DNA from 3 places in the Glutamicibacter sp. NPDC087661 genome. Region 3 is predicted to be linked to each of the others. Evidence: riboswitches for the same ligand, from Rfam matches in the RefSeq annotation. Region 3 holds a riboswitch; each other region holds the start of a gene.
The links. Region 3 has a riboswitch for thiamine pyrophosphate ahead of thiM (hydroxyethylthiazole kinase). Riboswitches for the same ligand answer to the same signal wherever they lie in the genome.

Region 1 (7,221 bases), on a different contig from region 3:
ATCATGCGCAGCAGCGCCAGGCGCCCAAGGAATGGCGAAGCGTCAAGGTTGGTGACGTGGGCCTGCAGGACTTCACCTTCGGTGTAGGTCGGTGCAGGAACGTGCTTGATGATGGTCTCGAACAGTGGCTCAAGATCTTCGTTATCCGGCAAGGTGCCATCGCCAGGCTGGTTCATCGAAGCGTAGCCGGCCTTGCCCGAGGCGAAGACGACAGGAACGTTCAAGATTGCGTCCAGGTCCAGATCCGGAGCTTCGTCAGCCAAGTCCGAAGCCAAGCCCAGCAGCAGGTCCATGGAGTCGGAGATGACGCCATCGATGCGGGAGTCGGGACGGTCGGTCTTGTTGACCACGATGATCACTGGCAGGTTGGCGCTCAATGCCTTGCGCAGCACGAAGCGGGTCTGCGGGAGCGGGCCCTCGGATGCGTCAACGAGCAGAACCACGCCGTCAACCATGGACAGGCCGCGTTCCACCTCGCCACCGAAGTCGGCGTGGCCTGGGGTATCAATGACGTTGATGGTCATCTTCTTGCCCTCGGCTGCTGGGCCGTTGTAGAACACGGTGGTGTTCTTAGCAAGAATGGTGATGCCCTTCTCGCGTTCCAGCTCACCTGAGTCCATCACGCGATCTTCGGTTTCACCATGGCTGTCGAATGCGCCAGTCTGCTGGAGCATGGCGTTGACGAGGGTGGTCTTGCCGTGGTCAACGTGCGCAACGATGGCTACATTGCGAAGTTCATCGCGAGTAATGGTGTTTGCTGACATGCGTGAAGGCTCACTTCCGCTCGAAAATTTGGGTCTGTGGAGTCGGGGCCAAAGTCGACCCAACAATCCAGTTTACGCGCTCGAGACTCATAGTCTGTTGATCTGTGTCAGAACATACAGGAATTTCATGTATCTGTCGCAAAGAATTCAGCGGATTAACCGCGTTGGCATCCAAAAACGCAGCTTGCTAGGCCCAAAGTTGACTTCAATTTCCGGGAGTTCAGCGTCAAGCAAGCCGCCGCATTTTTCTATGGTGGATTTTGAACCGATGTTATCGGAATCACAGGTAACCAGCGCATGTTCAATTCCTGATTCGCGAAGTTCCTGCAACCCGAATTTGCACAGTTCCTGTGCCACACCACGGCGACGATACTCGGGAACTACACCATAGCCGATATGTCCGCCGACCTGAAAAAGGCTCTCGTTGATTTCATATCTGACGGAAACCCGGCCAACCAGGTCTCCCTCGTCAAAGGCGGCGAACAGCGCCGAGCGAACCCAGCCTTCTGGAATGTGCTCGCCTCGGCGCCCTGCCTTCATCCGGTAGATATAGTCCTCCCAGTCCTCGGCTGCAGACCAAGTCGGCAAGAACTCGAAGTCTTCGCGAAGCACCAAGTGGTGGGCGTCGATTGCCTGCTGTTCGTCCTGGCTTTCCAATTCACGGATCTCCAGCGTCTTTCCCAACGTCATAGCGCCAGTATGCCAGAGCGCCTCCACTTCCCACCGGTGAATTGCGCGCCAAAGATGCGCCTGAGCCCTAGTAGGCCACCTGCTGGCCCCGCACTTGCCTGGCCCATTCCACGGTTCCGCCGCTGAGGCTGTAGACGGCAATGCCTGCATCCCGACCTGACATGGTGATCCGCGCTGCCTGCTGCGAACGGGCACCGGTTTTGCACACGAATACGACCGCCGAAGCGCTGTGCGCGAGCTTTCCCAGTCCCCGTTCTTTGAGCTGCGCGAGCGGAAGGTGCTGGCTGTGCGGGATCGCTATGATGTCGCGTTCCCAGGATTCGCGCACATCCACCAGCAATACCGGTTCATCCGCTTCCAGCTCCGCTAGCTGCTGAACTGTGAGCTCCGGGACATGCCCTTCGGCAGCGCAGGAAACCGGCTGGTACTCCCCCAGCCCGGTCACCGGCTCACGTTGCGGATCCCTGGCGAAATCGAGGGTCCGCACAGTGGCTTCCAGCGCATCATAGAGCCAGAGCTTGCCGCTCAGGGTGGTCCCGATTCCGGTAATGAGCTTCAGGGCTTCGGCGCACATCACCGAACCGATAACGCCGCACAGTGCGCCGAAGACTCCTCCTTCGGCGCAGCTGGGCACGGAGTCCGCGTCGGGGATTTCCGGAAAAAGATCACGCAGCATCGGGCCGGTGCGCGGATCGAAGACGGACACCTGCCCGGAGAACTGGAAGAGGGTTCCCCACACCAGCGGGGTGCCGGTGATTTCCGCGGCATCATTGGACAGGTACCGCGTGGCAAAGTTGTCGCTGCCGTCGATGACCAAGTCATATTCACTGAAAAGTGCCACGGCGTTGGATTCATCCAGCTTTTCATCCACGGTGATGATCTGGACGTTCCGGTTCTGCTCGTGGGCCATCCGCCGCACCGAATCCACTTTCAGGCGCCCTGCATCCTGTTGCCGGTGCATGGTTTGTCGTTGCAGATTGGACAGCTCGACGGTGTCATCGTCGATGACCCCGAGGGTGCCGATTCCCGCAGCGACCAGGTAGCTGGCAATGGGACTGCCCAGGCCCCCGGCTCCGATAACCAGCACCTTGGCGTTGGCGATGCGGCGTTGCCCTTCTTCTCCCACCCCGGGCAGGGACAAGTGCCGGGAGTAGCGCGCCAGCTCTTCCGGTTCCAGCTGCGCGCCGGGTGCTACCAGGGCTTCCCGGCTCACGAGAAGTCACCGACCAGGGTTCGCATCATGCCTTCGGCCGGCGAGGAGGCCAGTGCGGTATCGCGGCGCGGGATCCGGCCAGCGAGCCGCGCGGCGCGCCCGGCACGCACGGCATCCTTCATGGCCCTGGCCATGAGCGGCGCGTTGTGCGCCCGGGTCACCGCGCTGGCCAGCAGCACCGCGTCGCAGCCGAGCTCCATGGCCAGGGCCGCATCCGAGGCGGTGCCCACCCCGGCGTCAAGGATCACCGGTACCTGCGCGCGGGAGACGATGGTGGAAATATTGTGCGGATTCAGGATCCCCAGGCCCGAGCCGATCGGCGCTCCGGCCGGCATGATTGCCGCAACCCCGGCGTCCTGCAGGCGTTGGGCAAGTGCCGGATCATCATTGGTATAGGCGAAGACCTGGAACCCGTCGGCCACTAGTTGCTCGGTGGCCGCATGCAGTTCCAGCGGGTCCGGCAGCAGCGTGTGCTCATCGGCAATGACTTCGAGCTTGATCCAATTGGTTTCCAGAGCTTCACGGGCCAGGTGCGCGGTGAGGATCGCATCGCGGGCGGTGAAGCATCCAGCGGTGTTGGGCAGCGCAATCACGTTGTTGCGCTGCAGCAGTTCATACACGTTGCCTGCGCCGGCCGCCGAAAAGTGGCGGATGGCCACGGTGGTCAGCTCCGTTCCGGAGGCCTGCAGGGCGCTTTCCAGGGTGGTCAGCGAACTCGCTCCCCCGGTGCCGAGGATCAAGCGCGAGGACAAGGTGCGTCCGGCGATCTGGAATGGGTCGCTGTGGATGTCCAGCTCGGTGATGTTGCGCGTTTCCATGCCTAGCCTCCCTGGGCCGCGGTAACGAGTTCAATGCTGTGCCCTTCGGCCAGCAGGTAGCTATTCCAGGCGCTGCGTGGAACGACAGCGCCATTGACGGCGGCGGCAACTCCGAGCTTGCTGCCGTCAGCGGCCACCGAGTTGGCGTCCAGTTCCTTGCCGATTTGCGTGCTGATGAATTCGCGAAGGGTGGTTCCTTCGTCCAGGTTCAGTTGCCGTGAATTGAAATTGATGCCGATGCTTGTCATGGTTGCTGCTCCGTTCGGTGAGCGGTCTAGGTTGCGTTGGCAAAGCGGTGGGGATCCACAGCCTGGTGCAAGGGGTGGGATTGGTGGCCGTGGGCGAGATCCGCAGTGAGCGTTGCGCCCAGCGGAGCCAGCAGCACGCCGTGCCGGGAGTACCCGGTGCAGAGCAGCAGCCCTGGATCAAGGCGTCCAAGCAGCGGCCGGTCATCTGGCGTGGCGGGACGTGCCCGGGCCGTTGCTTCGTTCAGCGTGCAGTCGCTGATGCCGGGGACCAGCTTTCTCGCGTTGTCCAGCAGCAGGTGCATCGCGCCAATGTTCACCGCTTGTTGCCGGTCTTCACGGACGCTGGCGCCAAGGACGAGGCTGCCGTCCCTTCTCGGCACCAGATACACCTGTTCCCGGTGCACGATGCCGCGGATGGTGCGGGTGATGAGCGGCGGGCCTGCTGGTCCCTGGATCCGGAGGATGTCCCCGTAGACCGGGCGCAGCGGAAGTTCGTTCAAGCCATCGAGGGTGCCAAGACCGGTGGCCACGATGGTCTGCTCCGCTTCGAGGATTCGGCCCGATGCGGTCCGCACAGCGGTGGTCCGCTTCCCGTCGGTCACCAGTGCCTGCGCCCGTTCCTCGACCAGGTGCGGACGCAGATGCTCCAACAGGATCTTGACGATGGATCGAGGGTCGACCTGGTGGTCATCTTGGCACAGGACCGCGCCGGCAATATTGGCGGCCAAGGCTGGTTCGAGCTTGCGGGCTTGGCTGGGCAGCAGCTTCTGCGCTGACAGGCCGAGGGATATCTGCAGTTCGGCCAGCTCGTGCAGGGCTTCGCGGTCCGCAGGCTCTGCGGCGACAACGAGCGTGGAGTTCTGCAAGTAGTCCGGGCGTTGCCCGGTGGCCGATTCGATGCGCTCGATGAACTGCGGATAGGCGGCATTCGAGGCGGCAAGCAGCTGGTGCAACGGGCCATTGCCCCAGACCGTTTCAGCTACCGGGGCCAGCATTCCTGCTGCCGCGTAGCTTGCACCTTGGCCGGGTGCCGGATCGATGAGGGTGACGGTGTGTGCGCGTGATTCCAGCTCGAACGCGACGGCCAGGCCGATTATCCCGGCGCCAACAATGTTGACATGCACAAGGGCACGCTTCCTTCCTACGGCGGCATGACCCGCATCAGGTGTAGCGGTCGGCTCGGTGCCCTCTCAGCCTGGTCGATTCAGGCTCCCGCGGATTACAGCGATTATAAGCATGATGCAGCTCATAAAGTCGAACTTCACTGAACGCAGTTCCGTCATCTTCTGTGATGTACTTGCTGACATGGCATTCCATGACTTCCCTATCGTGCTTTCCCAAGGTTCTGCGCTATCCAGCACCATCATCTCGTTGGAGCAAGAACTCTTGGAATCCAGCCAACGCCATAGCCAGGAGCAATTGCAGCGGCGCTTGCATCCTCGGTTCGCCGAGGTGGGAGCCAGCGGGCGAGTCTATGATCGCGAGGCCATCATTGCCCAGCTGGCCCAGGAGCCGGCACGGGATGCCGGGGCGTTGAAAGTCGAAAGCCCGGTGGCTCTCCAGCTTTCAGACCAGCTGGTGCTGCTGCGCTGGAAGCTGCTCTCCGGTTCCCCCAGCGAACGCAGTTCACTGTGGATCCATGAGCAGGGCCGCTGGCAGCAGCTCTTCCACCAGGGCACGGCCGCCGCTCATCCGCAGCCATCTGCAGGACCGAAGGAAACCGTGCATGCCGACGGTGAATTCTCGGTGCGCCGGCTGCGCCTTTCGGATGCCGAAGCGGTCTTCGAGGCATTCTCCTCGAACCCCGACATGTTGCGCCAAGGCGACGCGGATTCCCCGCAAAAGGCTGAGTCGTATGTGCGCGCACTGCTGGAGGCCGGGGAACGCCAGCAGGCGATGGCCGTCGCATATCGGGATCGGCTGGTGGGACTGGTGTGCGGTACGGTCGACCCGGCCAATCGGAACGCGTGGATTTGGTATTGGATGAACCAGAATTACCGGGGCCGGTCGCTGGCCACCCGCGCCGTGGCAACCTTGGTGGATTACCTGTTCGACGAGCTGGGACTGTACCGCTTGGAGCTGGGCTTGCGGGCAAATAATCCCGGGTCGAAGCATGTGGCAGAAAGCAACGGCTTCCTGCACGAAGGTGTCGAGCGGGGCAAATTCCTGGTTGCCGGAGAACGCATCGATGTGCACACCTACGCGCGGTTGCGTACCGATGGCGGCTCTGCGGTCATGCCCTTGCCGTGGGGCACGCAGCAGTAGCTTGGCGGGCATCAAAAAAGTCGCGGAATCCGGTTTTGGATTCCACGACTTCTTATCTGTCCCTCAGGTTTTGTGATGCGTGGTTAGATGCCTGGGTTCGATGCCGGTGGCGTCGAGTCCGGGCCATTGGTGGCCTGTTGGGCCTCCATCTTTTTCAGCGTGCGGGCCGCAGCATCACGACCGCCGAGGCCAAAGGCCAGAGCCGCTGCCAATGCTGCGCCAATGACGATTGCGCCGAAGGCCATGTTGATGATCGAATCGGCGATACCCATGTACTTCAGGCCCATCGCCACGAACAGCGCAATTGCCGTGTAGCGGATGATCTTCGAAGCAGTAGTGTCACCCAAGAAGCGGCCAATCACATTGGCGATGACGAAACCTGCGGCGATAATTGCTGCGCCGAAGAGGATCTTGCCGCCCAAGGCCAGGATCTCATTGAGGATATTGGTGATCGCTGGGAAGTTCAGCATCTGGGCCGCCATCACACCGAAGAACAGCACGATAGCAATCTTGACGATGCCAGCGATGATTCCCGAAGCGCTCTTGCCCTCGGGAACTACGCCCCACTGGGCAACAACAGTGTCGGTACCCACGCCGTGGAGGGTGGATTCAAGTAGCTGCCCGACGAACTTGGCAATCAGGATACCCACGGCCAAGAGCGCCAAGGCCATGATGACCTGCGGGATTGCGGTGAAGACCAGCTGCAGCATCTGCTGGGCAGGTACCGAAATTGCCGCGATGCCCAGAACCTGCAGGGCTGATATTGCGACGACTAGCAGGATCAAGGCGAAGACGATGTTGGCAATGATGTCAACGATCTTCGCTTGGGATTCGCGAGACTGAACTTCATCTACTGGTTCGTTGCCTGGGGTGACCTTGCGGACCAGTCCGCTAAAATCGACAGTTCCCAAACCGGTCCTCAGCAGCTGGCGAACGATATTCGCGATGACGTAGCCAATGAAGAAGATGAAGCCCGCACCGATGAGGTTGGGGATGAAGGCCATGACGCCGCCGAGCATGCCCTGCACCGGCGATAGCACTTCGGATAGAGCGAAGACCTGCAGGATTGCCACGAGGCCGAAGAGCCAGACAATCAACCCCGCGACCTTGCCCAGGGATTGGCCTATTTGTTCTCCGTCATTGCCCTGCTTTTGCAGGAACTTCACCCTGTTCACCAGTTTGGCGGCAGCCCAACGAATTATGCGTGCAACTAGCCACGTAAT
Region 2 (7,221 bases), on a different contig from region 3:
ACCACGCGGGAGAAGTCGATGCCACTGGCCGGGTCGGCAATCAGCTGCGCGTCAGCGCGCTGGGCGATGATGATCGCGAAGGTCGGAGGGGCAACGACATCGCTATAGCCCAGCTCGCGAGCGGCCTGCACATCGTAGTGCGCCTGGTTGGCGGCCTTGGTGGCCTTGGCGAATTCGCGGATCTTTTCGCGGCCTACCTGGTAGGACTCGCCGGCAGGGTAGATGCGCCCTACCAGGTCGGGGTTGATGCCCATGGATTCTCCTGAACGTTGTTGGAAGTGGCCAGGCGAGGCTGCCGCCGGATACGGGACCCGGGCGCAGCCAAGCGGTCACACGGTGGAATTCTTGCGGAGCCCTAGTCCTGCCCGTCCGCCGGGCGCTTCTTGGCTCGAGGGGCCGCCAGGCCATTGGCAATGCGCCACTGGCGCGCATCCCTGGCGCGGACAACCAGTCCGGCGATGTGGCAGAGCATGCCGATGACCATGATGCCGATTGCTGTGTAGACCGTTGGCAGCGATGGAATGTTGGCGCCGATGATGGCCAAGATGATGCCTGCGCCCATGATGCCCATGGCAGCGAAGACGAGCTTCTTATAGCGTGGTGAGGCTGATTCCCAAGGAGTGTTGGTCATGGTTCAAGTCTAGTTCAGCTCCGGCTGTGTCCGCTCATTGTGGCCGGGGCATTTCCCCGTGACTCCCCCGACAACGCTGGGCCTGATTCAGAACAGGGCGGATTGCTCTTCCCTGAAATCTGCGCAGTTCTCCACGATGGCGACCTCGCGGGTCTTCAACTCGGCGGCATCCAGCAGGCGCACGGTGGTGCCTTCGCCGCTGTCTGCGAGGATGCTTTGCCCCAGCACGCCGCGGATGCGCAGATTCACGGTGTTCCCGCCCAGCGCGGTATTCCAGGCATGCAGCGCATGGGTATCCCAGGCGTCTACTACCGGGCGGGCAAAGGCCGGTTGTTCCCACAGCTCGTCGCGCAGCTGCACGCCGTAGGTTTCCAAGCCCCGCTGGGCGCCAAGGAAGGACCGGGCCCGGCTTGCCGCTTCGGAGTTGATCTGGTCCAGCTGGGCGTAGTCCAGTTCCCAGCTGGCCAGTCCCTTGATCTTGGACTTCTGCCGGACTTGCTGGCTCAGGCCCACGTGTTCAGTGACAAGGTCTTCGAGCACTCGAATAGCGGCTCCATCAGCGGCGCGGGCAATATAGCGGGCAATGACCGCTCCCTGCTGCGCCAAGCGAGTCCATTTGCTCTGGGTTGAGGTGGTACCGACTTTGGTCGCCCCATGGGCGAAGCTTGCGACATACAAGAAGTGCGGCTGCTCCAGGTACTTGCGCATGCCTTCCGGGGCTTCGCCGGTCTTGTGGAAATGATGCATGAACTTCGAATGATCCAGCCGGCGGCAGCGTTCGCACTGGGTTCCGGTACGCAGCGCTTTGTTCTTCGGGCAAGGCAAGGTGTTGCGAGAGCCATCGCTGTTCATCGTGATGTAGCCCAGGCAGAATTTCAGTTCGCCGATGCGCAAGCTTAGGGAACGGTTGGCTTCCAGATATTCGGTGCTCCATTTTTCCGCTTGCCTAAGCCGGAGCATGGGGGCGCGTTCATGCTCTGAGAAGCTGATGCCGTGGCAGAGCTGCCGGTGGTCGCTGGCGAATTCCATCGATGCCTTCCTCGAAGTTACCTCTTCAACGATAGTTCACCGGACATGGCTAGCTCCTGCAAGGCAGGTTGGCCGGCGCCTGCAGCCCGAAAGTTTGCTGGACGAATTCCCGATTCGTTCTGGCCTAATTCCTAGGAGAAGCCCTTAGGCTGGAACTGCACCGGAACCGTACCGCGGGCCGGGCCATAATCTGCTGAGGTGATCCAGGATTTCTGTCCCATTTGATGACAAGACTCGTGCAGTGGCCATCGCAGCTGCCGAGACCGCCCCTTCGCCGGCCGAGCTGCAGCGATTGACGCAGGCTTTCCGCCATGATTTCCAGCGTTTCATGATGGAGTACCAGTTTGCGGTGGACGAGGTGCTGACCAAGGTCTCGATCTTGCGTGAAGAGTTCTTGTATTTGCACAATTACAATCCAATTGAGCACGTCACTTCCCGGGTGAAAACTCCGGAGAGCATCATGCGCAAGGTCTCCCGCCGGAACATCTCCCCGTCCCTGCCTGCCATTCGCGAGAACATCAGCGACATTGCCGGCGTGCGCATTACCTGCAGTTTCGTCAAGGACATCTACAAGGTTCTGAACACGCTAACCTCGCAGAATGACCTGAAGGTCCTCCAAATCAAGGACTACATCAAGAACCCGAAGCCCAACGGCTATAAAAGTGTCCATGCGATCGTGCAGATCCCGGTCTACTTATCCGATGGCCCGGTCGATGTCGTGGTGGAGCTGCAGATCCGTACCATTGCCCAGGATTTCTGGGCAAGCCTGGAACATAAGATCTTCTACAAGTACGAGGGCGAAGTTCCAGAACATCTAGTGCAAGAGCTTGCCGACGCGGCGGCCATGGCGACGAAACTCGACATGCAGATGCAGCGCTTGCATACCGAAGTCCACGGCCATGATGCCAATCAGGCACCGAGCCAAGAGGCGGATTTCGATACGACAGCGATCCAGGGGCTGCTGTCGCTGGCTCAGCAAGCCAAGGACGGGAACCAGGAGAAGGACTTGGATCACTAGCCGTTCATGCCCTCGAAGGACAATGCTGCTTCGGGGCCGGAAACCAAAAAAGATCCTCGGCCGAGGCCGAGGATCTTTGATTTGGTAGCGGCGCCGGGACTCGATCCCGGGACCTCACGATTATGAGTCGTGCGCTCTAACCAGCTGAGCTACGCCGCCACAAGTGAGAAGCAATCCAGTAGAAGCCAAGAATGCTTCTCACTCAGAGCCCCCTGCCGGAATCGATCCGGCGACCTCGTTCTTACCAAGAACGCGCTCTACCACTGAGCTAAGGGGGCAACGAGTAAATACTCTACACGGATTTCCCGGCAAAGAAAAATCGGCGGATCACCCCGGAAAAGACCAGGAGAATTCTGTAAAACCACTAGTCAATGACTATTTATCCTCTTACTCGCTACCCCGGGGACGAAGGGTGGGACAAAAAGTGCCCTGGTGACGATGCTCACGAGAGTGCTCCTCGCGGTCAATCGCGGATTTGCCATGACGCGCAGGATAGAATCCCGCGGATCATCCCCGGTGGCCAAGCATCGAATTACCCCGCTTGGAACTTCGGAACGCTGACACCCTTTCCCACTCCAGAACCCCTGACCGAGCGGCACTTGGGCAACACCCGATCCACCTAGGCGCCCAGGCACGGCTCCGGTGCCCGGCAGCTGGATCCCGGGCCGTGAACCGGGGTGCTGGAAACCGCCAGGAAGGCAACAGCTCCTTGCCGCCCATTCCGGTCTTGAGTAGGAATATTGTGACCTCAGCAACAAATTCCCGACGGATTTTGCAAACCTCAAAAACCTGTGTAAAGTATTTACCTGTTGCCCCCTTAGCTCAGTGGTAGAGCGCGTTCTTGGTAAGAACGAGGTCGCCGGATCGATTCCGGCAGGGGGCTCGAAATAAGAGAGGCAATCTGGTTCCAGATTGCCTCTCTTTTCGTTTATCCCGCAGATGCCGTGTAGCCACTGCGAGCATGGCCCAAGGCGCACCCCAAGCTGCAGCACCGGCTATCGGCCGCGTCTTGCGCCCCGGATTCCAGGTGCCCCCGGCAAGAGTCTCCGGCCAATGAAAAGCATCCTGGCCCGCCACAGCCGGCCCTTCCCACTTCCTTGATGTCAGGCCCTGACCACTGGGTTTGCGTTTTCTCCTCGCAAGCGTGCTAAGTTGTTCGCGACCACACGGGTGCCCTGGCAAGGGCTGAGATCGGGCTATCGCCGTCCGCGACCGTTGAACCTGTCCGGGTAATGCCGGCGAAGGAAGTGAGTTTCCCCAGTGGAACAAATTGAACAGCACCCTGCCCACACCCTTGCCTACCGTGAATCTGCGGGAATTTCTGTTCCCGTCACGCAGATCCAATTGGCAGACTCCCCCAATGGACAGCCCAACGAGCCGCTGGCGGTATATCGCACCAGCGGACCGGGAAGCGAGCCCACCCAAGGCCTGCAACCCTTCCGCGAGCGGTGGATCCTGGAACGCGGGGACGTGGAAACCTATGCAGGCCGCGAACGCAACCTGCACGACGACGGACGCTCAGCGGTCCGCCGCGGCACGGCCAGCGCGGAATGGGCCGGACGCTCAGCCCCGCCACTGCGGGCCGTTGGCGGAGCCCGCGTGACGCAGATGCACTATGCGCGTGCCGGGATCATCACCCCGGAAATGCGCTATGTGGCCCTGCGCGAGGAATGCGATGTCGAGCTGGTGCGCAGCGAGCTCGCGGCCGGGCGAGCCATCATCCCGGCGAACATCAACCACCCGGAATCCGAGCCGATGATCATCGGCAAGGCGTTCCTGGTCAAGATCAATGCGAATATCGGCAACTCGGCGGTGACCAGCTCCATCGCAGAAGAAGTCTCCAAGCTCCAGTGGGCGGCCAAATGGGGCGCGGACACGGTAATGGACCTGTCCACCGGAGATGACATCCACACCACCCGCGAGTGGATCATCCGCAACTCCCCGGTCCCCATCGGCACCGTGCCGATCTACCAGGCGTTGGAGAAGGTCAACGGCGAAGCCAACGAACTGACCTGGGAGATCTTCCGCGACACCGTCATTGAGCAGTGCGAGCAGGGCGTGGACTACATGACCATCCACGCCGGGGTGCTGCTGCGCTACATCCCGCTGACCGCCAACCGGGTCACCGGCATGGTCTCGCGTGGCGGGTCCATCATGGCCGGCTGGTGCTTGGCGCACCACCAGGAGAATTTCCTGTACACCCACTTCGATCAGCTGTGCGAGATCTTCGCGCAGTACGACGTGGCCTTCTCGCTGGGCGACGGGCTGCGCCCGGGCTCCATCGCAGATGCGAACGACGCCGCCCAGTTCGCCGAGCTGGACACCCTGGCCGAGCTGACCAAGCGCGCCTGGAAGTACGATGTGCAGGTGATGGTCGAAGGCCCGGGGCATATCCCGTTCCATCTGGTGCGCGAGAATGTGGAACGCCAGCAGCAGCTGTGCGACGGGGCGCCGTTCTATACCCTGGGCCCGCTGGTCACCGACATCGCCCCGGGCTACGACCACATCACCAGCGCCATTGGCGCCACGGAGATCGCACGGTACGGGACCGCGATGCTCTGCTACGTCACCCCCAAGGAGCATCTGGGACTGCCCAACCGGGATGATGTGAAGACCGGGGTGATCACCTACAAGATCGCTGCGCACGCCGCCGATCTGGCCAAGGGCCACCCGGGTGCCACAGCGCGGGATGATGCGCTGAGCAAGGCGCGCTTCGAATTCCGCTGGAATGACCAGTTCGCGTTGTCCCTTGACCCGGTCACCGCACAGGAATTCCATGATGAGACCTTGCCGGCCGAGCCGGCCAAGACCGCCCACTTCTGCTCCATGTGCGGGCCGAAGTTCTGCTCCATGCGCATCTCCCAGGATATCCGCGACGAGTACGGCTCGGCCGAGGCGCAGGCCGCATTGGCCGGGATGGCGCAGAAAAGCAGGCAGTTCCTTGAAAGCGGCGGCACGGTCTATCTCGGGGACGGGATCCCGGTGGGAACTCCTGCTCCGTAAATAGCCTGCGGCGCACGAAAAACGCCCTTGGGGCAAGCTTTCGGCTTGCCCCAAGGGCGTTATTCAATGCTGTTCAGCTGCGTGCGACTGGCTTAGTAGTCGCGACGTCCACCGCTACGGCCCGAATCGCTGAAGCGATCCTTGCCGCCGCGTCCGCCGCCACCGAAACCGCCACGTCCGCCACTGCGTCCGCCACCGAAACCGCCACGTCCGCCGCTGCGTCCGCCGCCGAAGCCGCCACCACGGCCGCCACGGAAGCCACCGCGGTCGCCTTCGTCGTCGCGACGTGGGCTGCGGCCATTGTCGAGCTCAAGCTCGATGGCCTCGCCGCCGATGCGGGTCTTGGACAGTGCACGCCACTGGTCCTTGCTCAGCTCTGCTGGCAACTCGACCAGGGTGTGGTCCGAACGGATCTCGATGCCGCCGATTTCCGAAGAATCGAAGCCACCCTCGTTGGCCAGTGCGCCAACGATCGAGCCCGGCTGCACGCGGTTGCGGCGGCCAACGGCCAGACGGTACATGGCGTTGCCCTCGGCAGCGGTCTTGCGGGCACGTGGACCGCGATCGCCACGGTCACCGCGGTCGCCACGCTCGCCGCGCTCTGGGCGATCCATGCGCGCCTTCTTCGAAGGGGACATGACTGGTTCGGTCATCAGCAGCGGGCGGCCGCCCTGGGCCATCAGAGCCAGTGCAGCTGCGATTTCCAGCTGGTCCAGGTCTTCGTGCTCGGAAGCGAACTTCTCCACGATTTCGCGGAAGGTGGTCAAGTCCTGGCCGCTGATGGTCTTATCGATGCGATCAGTGAACTTCTGGATACGACGGTCGTTGACCGAATCCAGCGAAGGCAGCTGCATCTGGGTCACCGGCTGGCGGGTAGCCTTCTCGATGGCACGCAGCAAGTACTTCTCGCGCGGGGTCATGAACAGGATCGCGTCGCCCGAGCGGCCGGCACGGCCGGTACGGCCAATGCGGTGCACGTAGGACTCGGTGTCATGCGGGATGTCGAAGTTGATAACGTGCGAAATGCGCTCAACGTCCAAACCACGAGCTGCCACGTCGGTAGCAACCAGGATGTCGATCTTGCCCGAGCGCAGGTTCTCAACGGTGCGCTCACGCTGCTGCTGAGGGATGTCGCCGTTGATGGCAGCCGCGGTGAAGCCGCGGGCCTTCAGCTTGTCGGCCAGGTCCTCGGTAGCCATCTTGGTGCGGACGAAGGTGATAACGCCTTCGAACGACTCGGATTCCAGGATGCGGGTCATGGCGTCCAGCTTGTGGGCGCCCATGACCTGCAGGTAGCGCTGGGTGATGTTGGTGCCGGTGGACTGCTTGGACTTCACGGCAACTTCCTGCGGGTTGCGCAGGTATTCCGAAGCGATGCGGCGGATGGTGCGTGGCATGGTTGCCGAGAACAGGGCAACCTGCTTGTCCTCTGGGGTAGCTTCCAAGATCTTGTCGACCTCCTCGGCGAAGCCCATGCGCAGCATTTCGTCGGCCTCATCAAGGACAACGTACTGCAGGTTCGACAGGTCCAAGGAACCCT
Region 3 (7,221 bases):
ATGAGGATCGACAACCGGCCCAGCAGGCCCTTGAACGCAACGGTCGCGACCACGGTAAAGATCACCGTGAGGAAAGTGGTCAGCGGGAACTCGGTCATGGGAACCAGCGTTGCGCTGGCCAAATTCAGGCCGATGAGCGCCACGATGGTGCCCATGACCACCGGCGGCATCAGGGCGTGGATCCAGCCGGTGCCGGTCTTCTGCACGATCAGCCCGACAACGAACAGCAAGGCCCCGGTCATCACGATGCCGCCCAGCGCGCCGGACATGCTGTGCGACTGGGTGGTCGAGAGGACCGGGGCAATCATCGCAAAGGACGAGCCGAGGTAGCTGGGCACCTTGTTCCTGGTCATCAGCAAGAAGATGACGGTGGCCAGGCCGGTGAACAGCAAGGTCGTGGTGACCGGGAAGCCGGTGATGGTTGGCACCAGGATGCTGGCGCCGAACATCGCCAGGATGTGCTGGGCTCCGATGGAAACGGTCTGCGGCCAATGCAGCCGCTCATCCGGGGCAACTACCTCACCTGGGGTGATGGTCCTGCCGTTGCCGTGAATGCTCCAACTCATGATTCCTCTTCCCGGGCCCTGCGGGTTTTAGGCCGTAGAGAAGTCTACTCGGTTCTCGTGCGCCTGCGCGAAGAAAGAGCGCTCATGTTCCGCGGAGCGGATGAAAGCGGCCTCCATGCGGGCCCGCAGCTGCGGATCTGCCTGCTCGAACGCCTGGCGGACCATTTCGATGGCCTGCTCGGTGGCGGAATCGAATTCCTCGGATGCATAGGTTTCCAGCCATTGCCGATAAGGATGCTCGGCATGGTTGGCTGCCGCCAGCCGCTTGCCGATGTCCTGGTACAGCCAGTAGCAAGGCAGGATCGCGGCAATCAGCTCCCCGTAGCTCTCCTGGCTGGCGGCCAGGTGGTTGGTGTAGTTCAGCGTGGTGGCGCTGGGCGTATCAGCGAACTCATCCAGGTAGCTGCCGTGCAGCTGCAGCTCGCCATCGAGGATGCCGTTGGCGCCACGCGACCAGAAACGCTGTGCACCGAGATCCGGCGCCATCGAGCTGGCTAGCGAAAGCACCTTGGCGTAACGCAGCAGATACAGCGCATCCTGGGCGATGTAGTAGTGGAAGTCATCCCGGTCCAAGGTGCCCTCGGATAGCCGGGTGATGAAATCCAGCTGGTCGATTTCCTCGCGGATCGGCTGGATCTTCTGCCACCAGTCGCCCATGGGATCTGCCGTGCCGAAGAAGTCGATGAAGTGGTTGACCGGGCCGTGGCCGCTGCCCACCTGCAATTGGTCGGCCGCTGCGATGGCCTTGGAGAGGTAGGACTTGGACTGCTCCAACGCGGCGATCCAATCTCCAGTGGCAGCGAAGCGGGTAGCCAGAGTGCTGGAAAGGGTGCAGCCGGTGCCGTGGGTGTTCCTGGTGGCATGGCGCGGTCCGTGCAGCTCCAGCTGCACCCCGCCCGCCGACACCAGGGCATCGGGGCAATCCGCCCCGGCCAGGTGCCCGCCCTTGGCCAGCACCAGCGTGCCGTGCTTGGCAGCCAGCCGCTGGGCCTGGCGCAGGGCTTCGTCCCAGGAAGGGGCCACAGGCTCGCGCAGCAAGCTGGCCAGCTCCAGCAGGTTCGGGGTAATCACCGTGGCGCGATCCAGCAGTGAATCAAGGGCCGATTCGTCGTCGAGCAGGCGATCCCCGCTGGTCGCCACCATGACCGGGTCCAGCACGACGGGGGCGTCAACAGTTTCCAGCCAGCTGGTGACTGCGCGGATCACCTCGGCGTTGGCCAGCATCCCGATCTTGATCGCATCGATGCGGATATCTGTACTCACGGCTTCGAGCTGCGCGAGGACGAAATCGCCGCTGATCGCCTGAACTCCGGATACCCCATGGGTGTTTTGCGCAGTCAAAGCGGTGATCACGCACATTCCGTAGCCGCCGTTGGCGGCAATGGCCTTCAGATCCGCTTGGATTCCGGCGCCGCCGGAAGGATCGGAGCCTGCGATGGATAGGATGTTCATTTCGAGGCCTCCCAGGCTGCGACCAGCTGCGCGCTGGCAAGTTGCGGATCTTCGGCATTGCAGATGGCGCGGACCACGGCCAGGCCTGCGCCGCCGCCGGCGCGGATCGCGGCGGCATCGTCTTGGGTAATTGCGCCGATCGCTACGCAGGGCAGCTTGGCCAAGGCAGCGGCTCGCGCAAAGCCGTCCAGCCCCAGGGGAGCAGGATGGTCTTTTTTCGTCGGAGTGGCGCGGATGGCTCCTACACCGAGGTAGTCGATCACCGAGGCGTCCTTGTTCGCCTGGGCCAATTGCTCATCGCTGGAAGCACTCAAGCCGATGATGCCCTCGCCGATGATCTGGCGAGCCAACTGTACCGGCACATCTTTTTGCCCGATATGGATGCCGTTCACTGCTGCGCCAGCAGCCCGTGCCGCGAGGTAGACGTCAATGCGGTCATTGATCAGCAACTGGGCTTTGCCCTCGGTGAGCTTGGCAGCCGCGCAGGCCAGCTCGAAGAATTCCCGGGCGCTTTCATCCTTGGCGCGCAGCTGGATCCACCCGATCCCTCCGGCGACGGCGCCCTCGATAACTTCCAGGGTGCTGCGTGGGGTGCAGCTGGCAGTGTTGGCTACTAGATAAGCGCCGTAATTATGCATGGTTCAATTCCTCGTACTTCAAAGTCTTCAGTTCCCCGGGATCGGCAGCCGACAGCGCATCAAGGAAGGCAACTGCGAAGCTGCCCGGACCGGAGCTGCCAGCCAGGGCCTTTTCCGCGGCCAGGCCATAGAAACCGTGGGCTGCGATGGTGGCCTCGAACGGGTCATCGTGGACCGCAACCATCCCGGCGCAGACCGCGCCCAAGGCGCAGCCGCCACCTGTCATCCGGGTCAAGCCAATTCCGTTGGTATGCACCAAGACGGTACGCGTGGCGTCGATGATGGCGTCAGCCTGGCCGGAAATGGCCACTACGCAGTCGTGTTCCGTGGCCAGTTCGCGTCCCGCCGCCAAGGCGGCAGAAACCTCATCCAAGGCATCGACACCGCGCGAAGCAGATTGCCGGCCGGCCAGGGCCAGGATTTCCGAGGCGTTGCCGCGAATCAGGGTCGGGCGTTGCCGGACAATGCGCCGGGCAAACTCCGTGCGCACCGGAAGCGCTCCCACTGCCACTGGATCCAGGACCCAGGGGGTGCCTGCAGCGCTCGCCGACTGCACAGCTTCTTCCATGGCGGTCAGCTGTTCAGTGCTTGGAGTTCCCAAATTCACCAATACGGCTGAAGCTGCCTGCGCGAATGGGCCGGCCTCTCCGGGCAGATCCGTCATGGCCGGGGAAGCCCCGGATGCCAGCAAGACATTGGCGGTGAAATTGGATACGACGGTATTGGTCAGGCAAAAAACCAAAGGTGATTGTTGCCGGTATTTTTGGGCAACTGCATGCAAAGCCATGCGACATCCCTCCGCTAGCGTGAACTAGATCAGGTTCTACGGGTCTTATCTCAGTCGGTTGATCCGACACCCCGTGTCACTGCCATAGAGCGTACGCACAACCGGTTCCGAGGACAAGTTACTTACGCTCGCGCCGCGCCACCAAGGCCTTGAGCGTGGCCGCATCCACCTTCTGCGCGGCCGCCAGCGCCCAGAGGTGATCCACGGCGGCCAGGAGATCTTCACTGGTATCCACCGGCTGCGGCCGCTCGTTGACTACTGTGCCGGCACGGCGCCGGGAGGTGATCAGCTCTTCGGCTTCCAGCTCCTTGTAGGCGCGCGCCACTGTACCGGCAGCGACGCCGAGGTCCGTGGCCAGCGCACGCACAGTAGGCAGCTTGCTCCCCGAGGGCAGATCTCCCAAGGAGATCAGTGAAGCAATCTGCGAGCGGATCTGCTCATAGGGCGGGGTAGCTGCTTGGAGGTCAACACTGATCTGCGTGCTCATGAAGTAGCTGCCGGCTGATGTTCCCGCACGAAGGCGCTACCGGGGCGCTCTAGGAAAATGACTGCTGGGACAACGAAGATGAGCAATGCAAAGAGTCCCAGCCCGGCCGGGAATCCGTAGCCAATGAGCAGCATGGCTACCACTGCACTGGTGTTAACACGCATTGAACGCAGTTCCAGGACCTTGCGGTACCAGATTTCTTCGGCCGACGAGACAGCCCAGGGAATAATTGCCCGGCGGGAGAACCAGACGAATCCAAGATGGGTTGCCAGCAACAGCAGGATCAAGCCTGCAACCATTGTCTTGCCTGGAGGCACGAAGCCCCACAAATAGTCCAGCGGCGGATCGAGCAGAAAATAGGTGCTGGTGGCAAACAGCAAGCCAGCGGCGATGTAGGACCACAAGGGCAGGGGCGCGTGGTACTTGGGTGCTGCAGACGCCTGCCGGGCCACCGTGCTGACGTAGCTGAGATAAAGCGCATTGAGAACGGCATAGCTCAAAGCCGCACCGGCAAAGATCATTAAGATCCACGTAGTTCGCTCATTGGTAGGCATCTGGAGCTCGTCATCCAGTGGCAAGAATGACCAGCCGATTGCAACGCTGAGCAAGGTGAGTGCTGCAGTTACGTATTGCAAGGTGAATAGTTGATCACGCAAACGCGAGAAGGCGGTCCGTTCCCTGGTGGTGGATTGAGCTGAGAATGTAGAGCGCGGTCCCCAGAAGAGCAACGTGAGGGCGACCGCAAGGGCGCCATAGCTAACGAACTCGTACTGTCCATCCGGCGAATTAGCCTGCGAGTAATTGACCACCGACACGGTGAAGGCCAGCAAGACGATGCCGATATTGCGCATCAAGCGGTTGAGCCAGACCGTGCGCAACGCTTGGTTGTCTTCGGCCGAGATGCCGGCCAAGGCAGGTCTTTTCAGGATAACTACGGTAATCACAGCCGCGGCCACGATGATCCCTGCCAGGGCCACGATGAATACCGGGAGCATCTGTGTGCCCGGCAACCGCCCATCATACGGACCCTCCGACGTGTATGAATAGATGCCGTCAAAATCAAAGGTCGTGAATTCCGAGGCCGGAACGCCAACGAGCCCTTCGACTTTGGACGCCGGCCACAGGGAGCCGACCGCGATCAGCAGCAAAAGCCCAACGAAAGCCCCTAGGGCCTTGGGAAATGGAGTTGTCAGGCTGCGGGCCTCTAATGAAGCGGTGCGCACTGGCTGGAGTTCCTTGGGCCAAGTGAACAAGCCGATGAGGTAAACCAGAAGAACCCAGATCCCCGGAGTGAGTGCTTCAGCGAGAGCCGAACCTGAATTGGGCTCGGTCATTGAAACGCGCCAGGTCTCGGACAAATCCCATGAGGTTGAAGCAAAGAATGCGATCAATGCGCACCAGAACGAGTGGGATCGGGCCCGGTCGATAGCTGGTGTTCCACGCCTGTGCGCCACCGAACGCAACCAAACGCAGATGATTGCGGCAACGAAAGCGATGGATATGGCGCTCGCCGAGAACTGGTTCATGGAAATCAATGTATCAACTATTTGATACATATTGAATCCTCCGGCGAATTAAACGATGAAAAATAGTCCCAGTGACGTACGCTCAAATCATGGGTCTGTTTACTTCCACTCCGTTGCCCGAACCGGTCGGTGATTCCGCACCTCCGGTGGACGAGCATCCATCGCGCATAGCAACAGTTCTGAGCCATTTGCGGCGTTCTGCGGACACGCGGATCACGCATCCGCGACGCTTCCGCCTGCAGCAGCTCAAGGCCCTGGAGAAGATGCTCGAAGAGCATCTGGAAGACTTCGTCCAGGCCCTGGCCGAGGACTTGGGCAAGAGTGCCACCGAAGCCAAATTCTCCGAAATCGACGTGGTGCGGGCAGAAATAGATTTCGCCCAGCGCCACCTCGTTGAATGGATGGATTCCACCAGCGTCAAGGTACCGCTGGCTTTGCAACCAGCCATTGCCAAGGTTGAGCCGCGCCCGCTGGGGGTCGTGCTGATTATCGGCGCCTGGAACTACCCGGTTCAGCTGGTGCTCGCACCGCTGGTCGCGGCCATTGCTGCCGGCAACGCGGCGGTGATCAAGCCATCGGAACTGGCTCCTGCGACCTCAGGCGCCTTGGCCAAGTTCCTCCCGGTCTACCTCGACGAACGTGTCTACGCGGTAGTTGAAGGCGGGGTGGATACCTCCACGGAGTTGCTCGGCGCCCGCTGGGATCATATTTTCTACACCGGCGGTGAACGCGTGGCCAAGATCGTGGCTGCAGCGGCTGCGAAGCATCTGACACCAACCACCTTGGAACTGGGCGGAAAGTCGCCGGCCGTGGTGGAAAACGATTCGTTGGCTTCCGCAAAGCGCTTGGCCTACGCCAAATTCATGAATGCCGGCCAGACCTGCGTGGCCCCGGATTACGTATTGAGCGTGGGCGACTCGTCTGAGCTCATCAAGCGCCTGGGCCAGGCCATCACCAGCTTCTACGGCAAGGAGCCGCTGACCCATCCGGACTTTGGCCGCATCGTCAGCCGCAAGCACTTTGACCGGCTGTTGTCGATGTTCGAGCAGGGCGAGGTGGTTTTCGGCGGCGAATACGACGAGGATACCTTGCGCATCGCTCCGAGCATCATGCGCAATGTGGACCTCGAGGGAAGTTTGATGACCGAAGAGATTTTCGGTCCTATCCTGCCGGTGATCGAGGTGGAAACCTTCGAGGAAGCCCTCGAATTCATTGCCCGGCGGCCATCACCGCTGGCCGCTTACCTGATGAGCGAAAGTCCGCGCCTGCAGTCGATTTTCTCTGATCGGGTGCGAGCCGGCTCCATAGTGCACAATGCTCCGTTGGCCCAGATGATCGTTCCAACCCTGCCTTTTGGTGGCGTCGGACCGAGTGGAATGGGGGCTTACCACGGCAAACATGGATTCGAACGGCTTTCGCAGATGCGCTCAGAACTCAACAAAACGACCGTAGTTGACACCTTGAGCGCAATATATCCTCCGTATTCATGGGCTAAGCGAAAGATTATTGATCGCTTACTGTAGCGCGGTTCATAGCGTTATGGCTTGTCAGGGTGCTTGGATGGATAGGTTGGAAATTTTCAAGCATCAGGAGATGTAACGCATGACTGAGCCCGCACCGTCCCAGGACGGTCTGAAGCGTGGCCTCAAAGCTCGCCATATGCAGATGATTGCCATTGGCGGCTCGATTGGTACCGGACTATTCGTCGCGTCCGGCGGCACCATTGCCCAAGCTGGCCCAGGCGGTTCGCTGGTGGCCTACGCGC

Region 1: another riboswitch for thiamine pyrophosphate. It lies ahead of thiO (glycine oxidase ThiO); the one in region 3 lies ahead of thiM (hydroxyethylthiazole kinase).
Region 2: another riboswitch for thiamine pyrophosphate. It lies ahead of thiC (phosphomethylpyrimidine synthase ThiC); the one in region 3 lies ahead of thiM (hydroxyethylthiazole kinase).

What each region holds. Positions count from the first base shown of each region.
Region 1 covers NZ_JBIUWE010000001.1:448,647-455,867, reverse strand. The annotation lists gene typA (translational GTPase TypA) at 1-764, opposite strand, end outside; gene ACIOTN_RS02210 (GNAT family N-acetyltransferase) at 912-1,454, opposite strand; gene moeB (molybdopterin-synthase adenylyltransferase MoeB) at 1,522-2,667, opposite strand; gene ACIOTN_RS02200 (thiazole synthase) at 2,664-3,485, opposite strand; gene thiS (sulfur carrier protein ThiS) at 3,488-3,733, opposite strand; gene thiO (glycine oxidase ThiO) at 3,760-4,857, opposite strand; TPP riboswitch at 4,855-4,959, opposite strand; gene ACIOTN_RS02185 (GNAT family N-acetyltransferase) at 5,039-5,998, shown strand; gene ACIOTN_RS02180 (mechanosensitive ion channel) at 6,082-7,221, opposite strand, start outside.
Region 2 covers NZ_JBIUWE010000001.1:264,387-271,607, reverse strand. The annotation lists gene ACIOTN_RS01290 (MaoC family dehydratase N-terminal domain-containing protein) at 1-254, opposite strand, end outside; gene ACIOTN_RS01285 (hypothetical protein) at 356-631, opposite strand; gene ACIOTN_RS01280 (DUF2797 domain-containing protein) at 719-1,660, opposite strand; gene ACIOTN_RS01275 (GTP pyrophosphokinase family protein) at 1,902-2,678, shown strand; tRNA gene ACIOTN_RS01270 (tRNA-Met) at 2,761-2,837, opposite strand; tRNA gene ACIOTN_RS01265 (tRNA-Thr) at 2,885-2,956, opposite strand; tRNA gene ACIOTN_RS01260 (tRNA-Thr) at 3,490-3,561, shown strand; TPP riboswitch at 3,835-3,942, shown strand; gene thiC (phosphomethylpyrimidine synthase ThiC) at 3,939-5,681, shown strand; gene ACIOTN_RS01250 (DEAD/DEAH box helicase) at 5,774-7,221, opposite strand, start outside.
Region 3 covers NZ_JBIUWE010000004.1:28,827-36,047, reverse strand. The annotation lists gene ACIOTN_RS11615 (uracil-xanthine permease family protein) at 1-566, opposite strand, end outside; gene thiD (bifunctional hydroxymethylpyrimidine kinase/phosphomethylpyrimidine kinase) at 594-2,018, opposite strand; gene thiE (thiamine phosphate synthase) at 2,015-2,656, opposite strand; gene thiM (hydroxyethylthiazole kinase) at 2,649-3,443, opposite strand; TPP riboswitch at 3,433-3,527, opposite strand; gene ACIOTN_RS11595 (GntR family transcriptional regulator) at 3,562-3,930, opposite strand; gene ACIOTN_RS11590 (hypothetical protein) at 3,927-5,264, opposite strand; gene ACIOTN_RS11585 (hypothetical protein) at 5,251-5,481, shown strand; gene ACIOTN_RS11580 (aldehyde dehydrogenase family protein) at 5,528-6,979, shown strand; gene ACIOTN_RS11575 (amino acid permease) at 7,059-7,221, shown strand, end outside.